DNA from 2 places in the Rhizobium sp. 862_C5_N1_2 genome. Region 1 is predicted to be linked to the other one. Evidence: predicted binding sites of a transcription regulator. Region 1 holds the regulator's gene; the other holds the start of a gene.
The links. Region 1 encodes HrcA, which represses chaperone genes, less so after heat shock. Its sites were predicted from a motif close to GTTAGCACTCNCNNNNNGNGAGTGCTAAC; they were not measured.

Region 1 (8,224 bases):
CCGCGCATTCCAGGCTGTTGCCGGCCGGATCGCGGAAATAGATCGAGCGGCCGCCGTTCGGCCAGCGCACCTCGGATTCGATCGCGACACCCGCCGCCGTCAGCCGTTCGGCCATGGCATCGATATTGCGGCCGGACACCCGGAAACAGGCATGGCCCTCGCCGGTCGTGCCATGCGGCGGCACCTGCAGTGCTTCAGGCGCCGGCGGCTTCACCGTTTGCTCGGGGTTGAAGATCAAGAGAACGCCTGGCCCGCAGCGGAAGAAGACATGCCGGTTGGCGGCGCGGGCGATCTTTTCAAGTCCGAGAACGTCTTCGTAGAACGTCTCGGCCTGGTCGAGATCCCGCGCATAGAGCGCCGTTTCCAACATGCCTTCCAGCATGGGGTTCATCCTTCGACGGCTTGCTTCTGTAACGCCACGAGTTCGCCGATGCCATTTCTGGCAAGCTGCATCAGCGAGGTGAATTCTCCTTCGCTGAACGGCGTGCCTTCGGCCGTGCCCTGGATCTCGACGATCCCGCCGGTTCCCGTCATGACGAAGTTCGCATCGGTCTCGGCCGAGGAGTCCTCGAGGTAATCGAGATCGATCACCGGCTGGCTGGCGAAGATGCCGCAGGAGATGGCGGCGACATGATCCTTCAGGACCCGGTCGACCTTGATCATGTTACGGCTTTCCATCCATTTCAGGCAGTCGTAAAGCGCGATCCAGCCGCCGGTGATCGAAGCGGTCCGCGTGCCGCCATCGGCTTGGATGACGTCGCAATCGAGCGTGATCTGCCGTTCGCCGAGCGCCTGCAGGTCGACGACGGCACGCAACGACCGGCCGATCAGCCGTTGGATTTCCTGGGTGCGGCCGCCCTGCTTGCCAGCGGCGGCCTCGCGCTTCATGCGTTCGCCGGTCGCCCGCGGCAGCATGCCGTATTCGGCCGTGACCCAGCCCTTGCCGGTATTGCGCAGCCATGGCGGCGTCTTTTCTTCGAGGCTCGCCGTGCAGAGCACATGCGTATCGCCGAACTTCACCAGGCAGGAGCCTTCCGCGTGCTTGGAAAAATTGCGCTCGAACGAGACCTTGCGCATCTGGTCGATTTTTCTGCCTGAAGGCCGCATTCTTATCTCCTGGAGTTTATTTGACCGCTTCTACGATTGGCGGCGCTCATTTGCAAATTCCCTTTTGCCACGGGTGCGAGTTTGACTTACTTTTCGGGAAGTATCATCAGCGCGGGTTCGAAAGCTTCATGGGCATCAGGTCGACGTCGGTTTCGGATGCCGTAGCTGCGCTGGACGAGCGCTCCAGGGAAATTTTTCGTCGCATCGTCGAAGGTTATCTGGAAAGCGGCGAGCCGCTCGGTTCGCGCAACCTGTCCCGGCTGCTGCCGATGTCGCTGTCGCCGGCCTCGGTGCGCAACGTCATGAGCGATCTCGAAGAGCTCGGCCTGATCTATTCGCCGCATGTCAGCGCCGGCCGGCTGCCGACCCAGATCGGCCTGCGCTTCTTCGTCGATGCCTTCATGCAGGTCGGCGACCTCTCCGCCGAGGAGCGCGCCAACATCGACCGGCAGGTGCGGGCCGAAAGCGGCGGCAACCCCGTGGAATCGATGATGAACGAGGCAAGCCGCATGCTATCCGGCATTTCGCGCGGCGCCGGCCTTGTCATCACCTCGAAAAGCGATCCGGTGCTGAAACATGTCGAGTTCATCCGGCTCGAGCCGACAAAGGCGCTCGCCGTGCTCGTCGGCGACCACGATCAGGTGGAAAACCGCATCATCGAGCTGCCGGCGGGCGTCACCTCCTCGCAGCTGACGGAGGCGGCGAATTTTCTCAATGCCCACATGTCCGGCCAGACCCTGCCGGAGCTTCGCAAACAACTAAGCCGGCTGAAGGACGACGTCCGTCATGAGCTCGATGCCCTGTCGCGCGATCTCGTCGAGCGCGGCATCGCTGTCTGGTCTGGTAGCCCGGACGAGGGAAAGCCCGCTCAGCTGATCATCCGCGGCCGCGCCAACCTGCTCGAGGGCCTGGCCGGCGCCGAGGATCTCGACCGGCTGCGCCTGCTGTTCGACGATCTCGAGAAGAAGGACAGCCTGATCGAGATTCTCAATCTCGCCGAAAGCGGTTCGGGGGTGCGCATCTTCATCGGTTCGGAAAACAAGCTCTTCTCGCTGTCCGGCTCGTCGCTGATCGTCGCGCCCTATCGTGATGATGATGATCGCATCGTCGGCGCCGTCGGCGTCATTGGCCCGACGCGGCTCAATTATTCCCGCATCGTGCCAATGGTGGACTATACAGCCCAACTCGTCTCCCGCCTTTCGCGCAATCAGCTTTGACGAAGCAGCTATCAAGTGTGCGGAATTTTCGCTTCTTTGTCACGCAGACTTGATTTTTTTCGGTCAAACCTCGATATCGGGCGCATCTGAAGACACCAACCGGAGACCGTCATGACCGATGACACGACGAAAAACGGACCTGACGCAACTGCGGCCGATGCCGCAGCCGACGCTGCCGCCTACGTCGAGAACGAAACTGCGCAGCAAGAGCCCGCCCAGCCGGACCCGATCGAGCTTCTGAAAGCCGAAAACGGCGAACTACGCGACCGCTATCTGCGCCTTGCTGCCGAGATGGACAATCTGCGCCGCCGCACCGAGCGCGAGGTGAAGGATGCCAAGTCCTATTCCGTCGCGGGTTTCGCGCGCGACATGCTCGCCGTCTCCGACAATCTGCGCCGCGCGCTTGATGCCATCTCTCCGGAGACCAAGGCTGCGGCCGATGCCGGCCTGAGCACGCTGATCGAGGGTGTCGAGATGACCGAGCGCGCCATGCTGTCGGCTCTCGAGCGCCATGGCGTTCGCAAGCTGGAGCCGGTTGGCCAGAAGTTCGATCCGAATTTCCATCAGGCGATGTTCGAGGTGCCGAACCCGGACGTGCCGAACAACACGGTCGTCCAGGTCGTGCAGGCAGGCTTCACCATCGGCGAGCGCGTGCTGCGCCCGGCCATGGTCGGCGTCGCCAAGGGCGGCCCGAAGCCGGCCGAAGCCGAAACCAACTCTGTCTTCGACGAGAAGGACGCCTGATATCCCTTCCTTCTGCCTCGTGCAGAAGGAAAACCAAAGGATCAGATGCGGGCGATGCGTTCGATCAGCAGATCGAAGAAGCCGTCCGCATCGACATGGCGCATGACCCTGGCATTGCGCTTGCGCTCGGTCACATGCCACCAGTCGACGACCGTCATGCCGATGGTGAGTTCGGACTGGACCTCGATCTCGACATTGCAGTCCCGGCCCTGGAAAAGCTCCGGCTTCAGCAGGTAGGCGACAACGGTCGGGTCGTGTAGCGGCCCGCCGTCGGAACCGTATTTCTCGATGTCGAAGCGCTCAAAGAATTCCAGCATCTCGACCATGGCCTTTGCCGGCGCCGTGCCGATCTCGGCCATGCGTTTCACCCGGTCCTTGCGGGTCAGCAATTGATGCGTCACGTCAAGCGGCATCATCACGATCGGAACGCCTGAGCGGAAGACGATGTCGGCGGCCTCGGGGTCGACATAGATGTTGAATTCGGCCGCCGGCGTGATGTTGCCGCCCTCGAAGAAGCCGCCGCCCATCATCACCAACTCGCGGATGCGGGGGACGATGTCGGGCGCCTTCTGGAAGGCCATGCCGATATTGGTGAGCGGCCCGAGCGTGCACAGCGTTACCGTGCCCTCCGGCTCGCGGCGCAGCGTCTCGATGATGAAGTCGACGGCATGGCCGGGCTGCAACGCCATCGTCGGCTCGCTGAGTTCCGGACCGTCGAGGCCGGTCTTGCCGTGCACATGTTCGGCCGTTACCAGCTTGCGGGCGATCGGCGCATCGGCGCCGGCAAAAACCATCGTCTCCGTCCGGCCGCAGAGCTCGCAGACGATGCGCGCATTGCGGCTGGTAAACGAAAGCGGCACGTTGCCGGCGACCGTGGTGATCCCCAAAACCTCCAGCTCATCGGGACTGCCGAAGGCAAGCATGATGGCGGCCGCGTCGTCCTGGCCGGGATCCGTGTCGATGATGATCTTTCTTGCGCTTGCCATTCCGATCGTTCCATCCTCGCACTGCGTGTTATCGGCATGCACCGATTTCTTCACTTCCCGTCACAAATCAGCACATTCCGCGCGGGCACGTTTTGATGCGAGGCAGCGGAGGCTTTGTCAAGGAAAGAGCCGGGCCGCCACCACCTCAAAATTGAGAGGGCGCGCCGACACGTCGCGCCCACGCCTTGCAGCGCCGGGCTCTTCTCCCCATATTAGCGGCATCCGGATGCTGCGTTTGAGGTCCGGGATGGTCGCTTGCGTCAAGGACTTGAAAAGAGATGAGCCGCATTACCCCTTTCGCCAGCCCCCTGCTTCTGGGCTTCGATGCCATGGAAAAGACGCTGGAGCGCATTTCCAAGGCGAGCGACGGATATCCGCCCTATAATATCGAACGCATCGGCGCCGACAGCGGCGCGCCGGAACGTTTGCGCATCACCCTTGCCGTGGCCGGCTTCAGCGAGGAGGAACTCGATGTCTCCATTGAGGAGAACCAGCTTCTGATCCGCGGCCGCCAGGTCGAACAGGGCGAGCGGGATTATCTCTATCGCGGCATCGCCGCCCGCCAGTTCCAGCGCACCTTCGTTCTTGCCGACGGCATGCAGGTGCTCGGCGCCGGCCTGAAGAACGGCCTGCTCTCCGTCGATCTAATTCGTCCGGAACCTGCGAGAATGGTCAAGAAAATTAACATTTCGGTCTCACAGTAGCACAACGGTTTGTCGAACCGTTGGTCCCTTCTCCCGGAGGAACAGGAATGTTGATGAAAGAAGCCACGTCTCACTTGACCAAATCCGAGCTTGCCCACATCGGCAACGGCGAGGTCGCCTATATCAGAAAAATGCGGACCGATGAGGTCGCCAAGTGCTTTCCCGAGGCGCCGGATATCGATCCGACCGTCGATCTCTGGGCACTCTTCGGCGCCGACGGCACGCCGATCCTTTTGACGGACAACCGCTCCAGCACCTTCTTTAAAGCTGCCGAGGACGAGTTGAAGACGGTCAGCCTGCACTGACCGTCAGTTAGCGTCTGTCGCGTTTCACCGCTCGTCCGGTGCGTGGCCGCTTATTCGATTTTGCTGCGGTTGGGGCTGCTGTTGCGACCTATGCGCGTAGCCTCCTTTCGACGCCTTATGTGCGGAGACGTTGAAATTCCAGGATTCGGTAGCACCTGCCACCAGGCCTATCGAGGGCAACTATGAGCCAGAGGCGGCCGACGAGTCGCGCTGGTTGCGGTCGTCGGCGCGCGGAACGTTACTCCAACAAAAGCTCCGGCAAACAGCGTCGGTCAATCAACGGCCGGCGAAACGCCGTCTCGCGGCGTCGGTTACGGGGGTATAGAGGGCGACGCGTGTCCCCTCGGGATCGGAAATCTGCACTGTCCGATTGCCCCAAGGCAAATCCTTGGGGGCGTGCACGACCGTGACCTGGTCCTTGAGCCGTGCGAATTCCGCATCGACGTCCGATACCATGAACTCGAGAATGGCCGTCCTGTTGGCCCCGGGCTCCGCACTGCCTTCGCTGAACAAGGCCGCGGTTTCCGCGCTGCCTATTGCGAGGCTCGCGCCGGGGGTGACGATCTCGGCGAAGAGGGGCGCAAGCCAGTCGGCGCGACAGCCCGTCACAAGCTCATAAAAGGCCACCATGCCGGTCATATCCGAGGCAATGAGGCGGGTGGATGCGAACTTCATGATCTTCTCCTTGGGTGCGCGACCGTCTCTTTCCTTGCTTTTGTGACATAGCCGTGCTGACAGCGTTGTGGCAGCAGGAGTCATCAGGCATGCGAAAAGCAGATCGACTTTTTCAGATCATCCAGATTCTTCGACGGTCGAGCCGCCCGGTGACCTCGTCTGAGCTTGCGGATGAACTTGAGGTCGCGCGGCGAACCGTCTACCGCGATATCGCACACCTGATTGCCCAGCGTGTTCCAATCGAGGGTGAAGCGGGGTTCGGCTACGTCCTCGATCCGCGATATGACATGCCGCCGCTCATGCTGACGCCTGACGAGATCGAGGCCGTCGTGCTCGGCGTTCAAATGGTGGCAAGGTTGAATGACGCGGCCTTGCGGAATGCCGCCAGCGATGTGATGGCCAAGATCACATCGGTCATGCCGCAGGACCTTCTTCCCTATATTGCCCAACCCGCCGTCGGCATCAAACCGGATGATGTCGGCAGCGATGTGACACGCGATACGCGTCCGCTCAGGTTGGCGATCAGGGAAGGCCGCAAGCTTGAGCTCGACTATCGCGCGGCGGATGAGACGATCACCAGCCGCATCGTCTGGCCTGTGCTTCTCGGCTATGCCGACACGCACAGCCTCTTGATCGCGTGGTGCCAATCGAAACAAGCCTTCCGTCATTTCCGCACCGAACGGATCCTCAAAGTCGAGATTCTCGGTGAATCCATAGGCATGTCCCGGAGCAAGCTGAGGCAGCGATGGCAGCAGTGGCGCGATGCCGAAATGCGGAAATCCCGTGGGGCGGTTAGCGGTCATTGATGGCACTTGCCACACAATACCGGAAATCCGTCAGGCTTGCGCCTCATGCAATCTTTCGCGCCGAGGAACATCCCGGCGCGTTCTCCGACTTGTCGGCAGCCTTCAGATCTTCCTGAATGTCAGATAGGCCGAAGACCGGCCCTCGCGCCTGGCCTTGGCCTCATAACGTGTGCTCGGCCAGCCCTCATAGGGCGTCAGCCAATCCGCTGCATTGTTGGCTATCCAGTCGAAACCGCCATGGTCGCGGCATTTGATCAGCGTCCAGTTGACATAGGTGTCGATGTCGGAGGCGAAGCAGAACAGGCCGCCAGGCTTCAGCACGCGATGAAAGCGGTCGAGATTGGTTTTCGAGACGAAACGTCGTTTCCAGTGTTTCCGCTTCGGCCAGGGATCGGGATAGAGCAAGTCGATCTGATCGAGTGAGCCGTCCGGCAGCCAATCGAGCAGTTGCGTCGCGTCGTCATTATAGACGCGGATATTGGAGGCACCCGTCTCGCCGATGCGCGACAACAGCTTCTGCATGGAATTGACGAAGGGTTCGACACCGATGAAGCCGGTCGAAGGCGTCTCCAGCGCGCGGTGGATCAGGTGCTCGCCGCCGCCGAAACCGATTTCCAGCCGCAATCTCTCGACCGGAACCGGGAAGAGGGATGGCAGCGGCTCCGGGGGAGCCGCTGCGAGATCGATCAGGAATGCCGGCAGGAGACTGTTCAGCGTCTCGGCCTGCTGTTCGCGCAGAGCCTTGCCCTTGCGACGACCGAAGAAGGCTTCGGTCGCCCGGCCGCGGCGTTCCATATCCGTCATGCTTTATCTCAGGCCTTCACGCTTTCCTTGAGCGCCTTCACGAGGTCGGTGCGCTCCCAGGAGAACGAGCCGTCGCGGCCGGCCTTGCGGCCGAAATGGCCGTAAGCGGAGGTCTTGGCATAGATCGGCTTGTTGAGGTCGAGATGGCGGCGGATGCCGGTCGGCGAAAGGTCCATGTTCTTGCGGATCGCTGCCTCGATCTGATCCTCGGTGAACTTGCCGGTGCCGTGCAGGTCGACATAGATCGACAGCGGCTGGGCGACGCCGATCGCGTAGGAGATCTGGATCGTGCAACGGTCGGCAAGGCCGGCGGCGACGACGTTCTTGGCAAGATAGCGGGCGGCATAGGCGGCCGAACGGTCGACCTTCGTCGTGTCCTTGCCGGAGAATGCACCGCCGCCATGCGGAGCGGCACCGCCGTAGGTGTCGACGATGATCTTGCGGCCGGTGAGGCCCGCATCGCCGTCCGGTCCGCCGATGACGAACTTGCCGGTCGGGTTGATGTACCACTTGCAATCGTCAGCGATCTTCAGTTCGCCGAGCGCTTCGCGGATATAGGGCTCGACGACGGCGCGGACCTTGTTCGAATCCCAGCTCTCGTCGAGATGCTGGGTCGAAAGCACGATCGAGGTTGCTTCCGACGGCTTGCCGTCGACGTAACGCACGGTCACCTGGCTCTTGGCATCGGGGCCGAGCTTGGCAACTTCGCCGTCGCCCTTCTTGCGGGCAACCGCGAGCAGCTGCAGGATCTTGTGGGAATAATAGATCGGAGCCGGCATCAGATCCGGCGTTTCGCGGCAGGCATAACCGAACATGATGCCCTGGTCGCCGGCGCCTTCGTCGCCCTGCTGGTCAGAAGCGCTGTCGACGCCCTGC
Region 2 (8,224 bases), on a different contig from region 1:
CATGAAGATAGGCGACCGTTCGCGTCTCGTCACCGGAAACCAGAAGGGCTACCCGCTGGCAGTGCTCGAAGAACGGCCGGCCGGTTTTGTCCGCCTTACCTTCATGGGCCGTAAGAGCAATCTGGATGGCATGATCAAGATGCTGCATGGCGATCACGGTCCCTCGGTCTTCCTGATCTTCCATCGAGAAGGCTTTTCGCCCGTCGTCATCTCGATGTCAGGGACGGGAGCCACGGCGGCCTGGACAGGCCTCGCCGGCCGCCGATCGAGATCGCCGCTCTCACCGGCGCCTTGAAGCAGGGCTGCATCATCCCTATCGTCTTCATCGAGCAGGTTCTGCAGCGTCTCATGCTCATCCTCGCCGGCAAGTTCGTCGCAGGCTTGAAGCCAATGGCGCTCGTCGGCGCCATCCGGGCGGCCCTCAGTCTCCCAGATCTCGTAGGCACGGCGACGGATCTGCTCGTGCTTGTCTATAGCCATGATCGCCTCCAAGCGCATTTCGTCCGAAGAACGGACCCAGCCGCTTTCACGGCGTGTTGATGGTTGGAAGAAAATCCTCCACCTGTTTGCGCTTGCCCTTCGAAAGCGTCTCCACCCGTTCCTTCCAGAACCGCTCGGCCTCGGGTGGATCCTCATCCCATTGGCGAACATCGGTGATGTTGTCGTCGATCATGGACCGACGGTGGCCGCCAAGGCTGAGATATTCTTTCGCAAGCTTCAGGCTTGGGGTTTCAGTGCCGCTATCGCGATCTGATGTCGAACTCACGTTGCGCCGGGCATTTTCCAATGCTCGCTTGCGATCGGTCTCGGCTCGCTCCGTATCGGCGGAACGAGCGTCATCTGTCCCGCTCTCGGGCGGCACGTTGGATCTGGAAGTCATCATGGATCACCTCTCGATGTTGTGATCCAATAACCTTTGCAAGCAGTGAGAGTTCCGCGTGGGTTGCGATTGATTTGAGCGGGCGATCGAGCCGCACCGTCCGGGCGGCAATCAATGAACGGCCATACTCACCATCCGATAGGGGTGCACGGCCTCGAATTGCGAGATCATCGCCGTTGCCTGCTGAAATACGAGCTCGGCATTTTCTGGATCGTCACGGGCGAGTTCATCGGCATTGACGCGGATCGCTTCGGCCATGTTGTTGGAAAGTGCGGCAAAATGCGTATTGCCTTCGACATAGGCCTCACGCGCCGTGTCCTCCAGCGTTCGAGCGATATCGACGAGGATTTCCTCGCGTTCTTCGATACTGAGGTCTTTGATTATATTGGACTTCTCTTCCATGTCACTCACTCCAAAAGACGTGGGACGCTGCTCGAGCTCATTAAGCCTCGATCACCAAAGAGTTGGGAACGCCAAAATCCGGATTCAGTTCAGTATAGCTCGAACTCGCCTCGGGTACGGCGCCATCGCCTTCATCATTCGAACGCGGGAGCCGATTTTCTGTTCCCTGTCAGGCGTTGGCACTCACGGGCAGGGAGTGCTAATTTTTCTTCCATCCCTCTTGAATTGCAAAACCGTCGAACCAAATCATTCTCGCAGGGCTCGCGGCTCGCGCGCTGCGCACCCGCCCGGATTGGTCATCCGGTCCGGCTAGGGAACAACGTCATCATTGTTTGTCGATGGAGGAAGACATGTCGTTCCGACCGCTTCATGACCGCATTCTCGTCCGCCGGGTCGATTCAGAGGAAAAGACCAAGGGCGGCATCATCATTCCCGACACCGCCAAGGAAAAACCGCAGGAAGGCGAGGTCATCGCCGTCGGCCCCGGCGCACGCAACGACGCCGGCCAGATACAGGCGCTCGACGTCAAGCCCGGCGATCGCATCCTATTCGGCAAATGGTCCGGTACCGAGATCAAGATCAACGGCGAAGACCTGCTGATCATGAAGGAAAGCGACGTGATGGGCATCATCGAAGCCCAGGGCGAAAAGAAGCAGGCCGCATGAGATCCCTGCGGACATCAGTCAATGCAGGGCAGGAGCGCATCTGGAAACGCAGAACCGCTCCAAGTTTTTATTTCTGACGCAATTCCGAACGGAAAAACCGCTACGCACTTTTCCTGGAATTGCTCTGGCTGCCTATGAAGGAGTGAGGACATGGCTGCTAAAGAAATCAAATTCAGCACCGAAGCCCGCGAGAAGATGCTGCGTGGCGTCGACATTCTGGCCAACGCCGTGAAGGCGACCCTCGGCCCGAAAGGCCGTAACGTCGTGATCGAGAAGTCCTTCGGCGCTCCGCGCATCACCAAGGACGGGGTTTCGGTCGCCAAGGAAATCGAACTCGAAGACAAGTTCGAAAACATGGGCGCCCAGATGGTCCGTGAAGTTGCTTCGAAGACCAGCGACATTGCCGGCGACGGCACCACCACCGCAACGGTGCTGGCCCAGGCAATCGTCAAGGAGGGCGCCAAGGCGGTTACGTCGGGCATGAACCCGATGGACCTGAAACGCGGCATCGATCTTGCGGTCGCCGCCATCGTCGCGGAACTGAAGGCCAACGCCCGCAAGATCTCCAACAATTCCGAAATTGCCCAGGTCGGCACGATCTCCGCCAATGGCGATGCCGAAATCGGCCGCTTTTTGGCGGAAGCCATGGAAAAGGTCGGCAATGATGGCGTCATCACCGTCGAAGAAGCCAAGACCGCCGAAACCGAACTCGAAGTTGTCGAAGGCATGCAGTTCGATCGCGGCTATCTCAGCCCCTACTTCGTGACTAATGCCGACAAGATGCGGGTGGAGTTCGAAGACCCTTATATCCTCATCCACGAGAAGAAGCTCTCGAACCTGCAATCGATGCTGCCGGTTCTCGAAGCCGTCGTCCAGTCCAGCAAGCCGCTGCTCATCATCGCTGAAGACGTCGAAGGCGAAGCCCTCGCAACGCTCGTCGTCAACAAGCTGCGCGGCGGCCTGAAGATCGCCGCCGTCAAGGCGCCCGGCTTCGGCGATCGCCGCAAGGCCATGCTTGAAGACATCGCCATCCTGACCGCCGGCACCGTCATCTCCGAAGATCTCGGCATCAAGCTCGAATCCGTCACGCTCGACATGCTCGGCCGTGCCAAGAAGGTATCGATCGAGAAGGAGAACACCACAATCGTCGACGGTTCGGGCGCCAAGACGGACATCGAAGGTCGTGTGGCCCAGATCAAGGCTCAGATCGAAGAAACCACCTCCGACTACGACCGCGAGAAGCTGCAGGAACGTCTTGCCAAGCTCGCTGGCGGCGTTGCCGTCATCCGCGTCGGCGGCTCGACGGAAGTCGAAGTGAAGGAGAAGAAGGATCGCGTCGACGACGCGCTTCATGCAACCCGCGCGGCGGTCGAGGAAGGCATTCTGCCGGGCGGCGGTGTGGCGCTGCTGCGCGCCGTCAAGGCGCTCGACGCCGTCAAGACCGCCAATGGTGACCAGCGCGTCGGTGTCGACATCGTTCGCCGCGCGGTCGAGGCGCCGGCTCGCCAGATCGCCGAAAACGCCGGAGCGGAAGGCTCGGTCATTGTCGGCAAGCTGCGCGAGAAAAGCGAGTTCTCCTACGGATGGAACGCTCAGACGGGCGAATATGGCGACCTTTATGCACAGGGCGTCATCGATCCGGCCAAGGTGGTTCGCACCGCGCTGCAGGATGCGGCCTCCATCGCCGGCCTCCTCGTCACGACGGAAGCCATGATCGCCGAGAAGCCCAAGAAGGACGCGCCGCCGCCAATGCCCGCCGGCCCCGGCATGGACTTCTAAGGCGTTTTCCGGCCCGCCGGCCTCGCCGGGCGGGCCTCATCCGAGGGAATAGAGATGGTTCAAACGATCAAAAACCGATCGCAGGTGCCGCTGGACTCCCGCGATCTTGAAACCTGCCAGCGCGTCTTCGACAGGCTCAGCGCCGATTACCAGGTGGCAAAGGACAGCGACGAAGCCGAACGAATGGCGAGCATCATCATCGAGCTCTACCGACAGGGCGTGCGCGACCTCGATCACCTGCAGTCGATGGTCGAGGCGGCCCGCGGCCTTTTCGAAGCGAGCGAGCACCCGCCTACTGCTCCGGGAATTTGACCATGCTGCCGCCGCCCGTCGCCTGGTCCGTCGGGAAGACCTCTATCCTGGCGACGTCGACGAAGACGGGAAGCTCGATGGCGTTGGAGATAATCGAGGCGATGTGGGAAGGCTGGATCGGACGATAGCCGTCATAAAGCAGCGTCCGCGCCTGGTTGCCCGCTATTGCGGTGCGATAAAGCTCCGTCTGAACACGGCCCGGCACCACCTCGGTCACTCGAACCGAGGTCCCGAGCAGGTCGCAGCGCAGATTGTCGCAAAACAGGCTGAGCCCGGCCTTCGACGGGCCGTAGGCCGCCATGTTCGGATAGGGTGCCTGGCCGCCGCTCGAACCGATATAGATCAGGTGGCCGCGCTTTCGCTCAACCATAGCAGGCAGGAATGCGCGGGTCAGATGCATCGGGGCTTTGAGATTGATGTCGATCATGGCATCGATCTCGGACGGTTCGATCTCGCTTAATGTCGCCCGTGTCGAGAGAATGCCGGCATTGTTGACCAGGATGTCGACGTCTGTTCCGTGAAGCTGCTTGACGATTTCGGCGGTATCGCGCACATCGGCACGGACCGGCTTCGCCCCGCTTTCTCGCGCCAGTTCCTCGAGCGCCTCTGCGTTTCGGCCAACGGCATAAACCGTCAGCCCCATCTCGCGTAGTTTGCCGACGGTGGCGCGACCGATGCCGCTCGTCGCACCGGTGACAAGGGCGACCTGATAGGGCAGCGGCTCAGACATAGATATAGCCTCCGCTGACGACGACATTTTCGCCGGTGGCATAGGTGTTGCGGCTCGATGCCATCATGACGATCCACTCCGCCATTTCGACCGGCTCGGCCGCGCGGCCAAGCGCGCTGGCCTTGGCCAGCTCCGGAAGAAATCCCAGCTCCCGAGCGCGATCCGTCGCAAAACCGGCAGGAGCGACGGAATTGACAAGGATCTGGTCCTTGGCGCATTCCTGGGCAAAGGATTTCGTCAGACTGACGACAGCCGCCTTGGTTGCGGCGTAATGCGCATTCTGGGGATGAGCCTTGAAAGCATCGACCGAGGTCACGTTGACAATCCGCCCGGTAACCGCAGGCGCGTTCACGTGCTGGCGCATATGAAGAACGGCGGCCACCATCATATGATAGGTACCCTTCACGTTGATCGCATTTTCGAGGTCCCATTCCTCGTCGGTGATCTCGAGAATAGGGCGTCTCGGATAGATGGCGGCGCTGTTGACGAGCACGTGGATCCGACCGAGCTTGCCGGCGATCTCATTGAACCCGCGATGAGCCGTTTCCGCCCGGGAAATGTCGGCAACCGCCGTTGCCACCTCGGCGCCGAGAGCGCGAAGCGCCGCGGCCGAGACGTCGAGCAGCTGCTCATTGCGATCGATGAGCCCAATCCTGGTCGCCCCATGCGAGATCATCAGCTTGGCCGTCGTCAATCCGAGCCCGGAAGCGCCGCCGACGATGATTGCGGTCTGGTTCTTCAAAGTTCCACCTCAGTATTTTCAGTTACGCCGCTAGTATTGTATGTTATCACTTATATGCCAACTTCGACAAAGCTCAAGTGCATTCTGAAGGTCTCGAAATGATTCCACGCCTCCGGCCGAACGGTTCAATACCCCTTCCCGCTGGGGGATTCTTCCAGCCGCTCATCGAGGCAGGGTTCGATGGCGACATCGAAACCGGCGCGGCGAGCCGGGCCGTTTTTTCGACCGACAATTCCATCTATCAGATCGAGCCGACCGGTATCCTTTTCCCCAAGGGGATCGAGGATCTGCAGGTCACGGCGGCCGTGCTGTCGGAACCGGCCTTTCGCGGGATCACTGTCGCGCCGCGCGGCGGCGGAACCGGCACGAACGGTCAATCCCTCACCTCAGGCATCGTCGTCGACTGCTCGCGACACATGAATTCCATTCTTGAGATCGACCCTATCAGGAGAATTGCGCGGGTCCAGGCGGGCGTGGTCAAGGATCAGTTGAACCAGGCGTTGAAGCCCTATGGCCTGTTTTTTGCGCCGGAACTCTCCACCTCCAATCGCGCCACCATCGGCGGCATGGTCTCCACCGATGCCTGCGGCCAGGGTTCATGCCTCTACGGCAAGACCAGCAACCATGTGCTGGGATTGCGCATCGTCCTTGCCGATGGCACCGACTGGTGGTCGCGTCCGCTCGATGCGGAGGCACTCGCGGAGATCGCCAGGCGCCAGGACCGTGTCGGCGAGATCCACAGGACGGTCGACCGCATCGCGCGCGAAAAACGCGATCGGATCACCGAGATTTTTCCGAAACTCAACCGCTATATGACCGGTTACGACCTCGCTCACATCCGGCGGGGCGACGGACGCTTCGACCTCAACGCCATCCTCTGCGGCTCGGAGGGAACGCTGGCGATGATTGCCGAAGCCGAACTCAACCTTCTGCCGATCCCCGCCCATGCGGCACTGATCAATATTCGCTACGGGGACTTCAACACCGCATTGGAGGATGCCCGCACGCTCGTGGCGTTGAAGGTCGCCTCAGTGGAAACGGTCGATGAGAAAGTTCTCGGGCTTGCCAGGGGCGATATCGTTTGGACGGGCATTGCTCGCTTTTTTCCCGACGATGCAGGCGGAACCACGAACGGCATCAATATCGCCGAAGTGCTCGCCGACGATGAGGCTGAACTCGAACGCAGACTGACCGAGGTGACCGCCGCGCTTGCCACGGGCGCGAATGCCCGTCACCTGGCTTATACGATCGCGCGGGATCATGCCGATGTCGAGGCGATCTGGTCGATGCGCAAACGGGCGGTCGGCCTGCTCGGCAATGTGGACGGACCGGTCAGGCCTGTCGCCTTCGTCGAGGACACCGCAGTGCCGCCGGAAAACCTCGCGGCCTATATCCGCGAATTCCGCGCATTGCTTGATGGCGCGGGCCTTTCCTACGGCATGTTCGGCCATGTCGATGCCGGCGTCCTGCACGTGAGGCCTGCCCTCGATCTCACCCGCGATGACCATGTCCGGCTGGTCCGGGAGGTCAGCGACGCCGTCGTGGCGCTGACGCGTAGATATGGCGGCGTGCTCTGGGGGGAGCACGGCAAGGGGGTACGCTCCGAATATGTGCCTGAATTCTTCGGCGACCTCTATCCCAGCCTGCAGGAGATCAAACGGGCTTTCGATCCGGAAAACCGTCTCAACCCCGGCAAGATCGCAACGCCTTCCGGCGGCCAAGCGCTGCTGAAGATCGACGAGGTTCCGCTGCGGGGAGACGTCGACCGCATCATCGGCAACGAGATCCGCGCAGCCTTCGACAACGCTGCCTATTGCAACGGCAACGGCGCATGTTTCGATTTCGACGAAACGAGTCCCATGTGCCCCTCCTACAAGGCGACACGCGACCGGCGTTTTTCGCCCAAGGGCCGCGCCGCTCTGATGCGGGAATGGCTGAGGCTGCTTGCCGAGAAAGGTATCGATGCTCGCCAGGAGGCAAAACGCCTGCGGCAGAGCGTTCCGCTCGCGAGCTTCGCGCGGCGTGTCTTCAACTCGCTGAACCCTCAAAATCGGGACGACTTTTCCCACGAGGTCCGCGCTTCGATGGACACCTGCCTGGCGTGCAAAGCCTGCGCGGGGCAATGTCCCGTGAAAGTCAGCGTCCCGGCCTTCCGCTCCAAATTCCTGGAGCTTTACTACGGACGCTACCTCCGTCCGCTGAAGGATCCGCTCGTCGCGGCCATCGAGACCACCCTGCCCCTGGTCCACCGGATACGACCTGCCTACAACCTGGTCGTCGGCACGCGAGCCGGCAGGATGATGATGCGCGTTGCCGGCCTGACATCCCTGCCTCGCCTGCCGCGGATCTCTCTGGCGAAGGAAGCCGCCCGCCTTGGCGTGCCGCTTGCGACCCCTCGGCGGATCGAGACCTTGTCGCCGCGTGAGAGGGAGCAGAGCGTCATCTTCGTCGCCGATGCATTTACCGCCTATTTCGATCCTGAAGTCGCCCTCGCCGCGATCGGGCTTGCGCGGAAAATGGGGCTTTCGCCCTTCCTCGCTGCGTCCCACGTCAATGGCAAAGCCCTGCACGTTCACGGCTATCTCGGGCGTTTCGAGGCTGCGGCCGGGCGGACCGCGCACTATCTTCAGCAGTTGGGTGACGCGGGCGTGGCGCTTGTCGGGCTCGATCCGTCGATGACGCTTGCGTTCCGCAGCGAATACAAAGGGATGTTG

Region 2: a site for HrcA is predicted at 1,458-1,486, ahead of ACD590_RS29060 (co-chaperone GroES). Genes of this name have one in related genera too.

The regions. Positions count from the first base shown of each region.
Region 1 covers NZ_JBPWPT010000001.1:4,732-12,955, forward strand. Annotated here, with positions in the region: gene ACD590_RS00025 (VOC family protein) at 1-391, opposite strand, end outside; gene rph (ribonuclease PH) at 388-1,107, opposite strand; gene hrcA (heat-inducible transcriptional repressor HrcA) at 1,236-2,324, shown strand; gene grpE (nucleotide exchange factor GrpE) at 2,436-3,068, shown strand; gene ACD590_RS00045 (nucleoside hydrolase) at 3,110-4,054, opposite strand; gene ACD590_RS00050 (Hsp20 family protein) at 4,333-4,758, shown strand; gene ACD590_RS00055 (DUF1150 family protein) at 4,806-5,063, shown strand; gene ACD590_RS00060 (VOC family protein) at 5,340-5,738, opposite strand; gene ACD590_RS00065 (helix-turn-helix transcriptional regulator) at 5,828-6,544, shown strand; gene trmB (tRNA (guanine(46)-N(7))-methyltransferase TrmB) at 6,647-7,348, opposite strand; gene metK (methionine adenosyltransferase) at 7,357-8,224, opposite strand, start outside.
Region 2 covers NZ_JBPWPT010000002.1:1,010,220-1,018,443, reverse strand. Annotated here, with positions in the region: gene ACD590_RS29080 (HD domain-containing protein) at 1-148, opposite strand, end outside; gene ACD590_RS29075 (DUF2934 domain-containing protein) at 154-480, opposite strand; gene ACD590_RS29070 (hypothetical protein) at 527-883, opposite strand; gene ACD590_RS29065 (hypothetical protein) at 992-1,282, opposite strand; gene ACD590_RS29060 (co-chaperone GroES) at 1,633-1,947, shown strand; gene groL (chaperonin GroEL) at 2,098-3,726, shown strand; gene ACD590_RS29050 (hypothetical protein) at 3,781-4,038, shown strand; gene ACD590_RS29045 (SDR family oxidoreductase) at 4,019-4,768, opposite strand; gene ACD590_RS29040 (SDR family NAD(P)-dependent oxidoreductase) at 4,761-5,510, opposite strand; gene ydiJ (D-2-hydroxyglutarate dehydrogenase YdiJ) at 5,609-8,224, shown strand, end outside.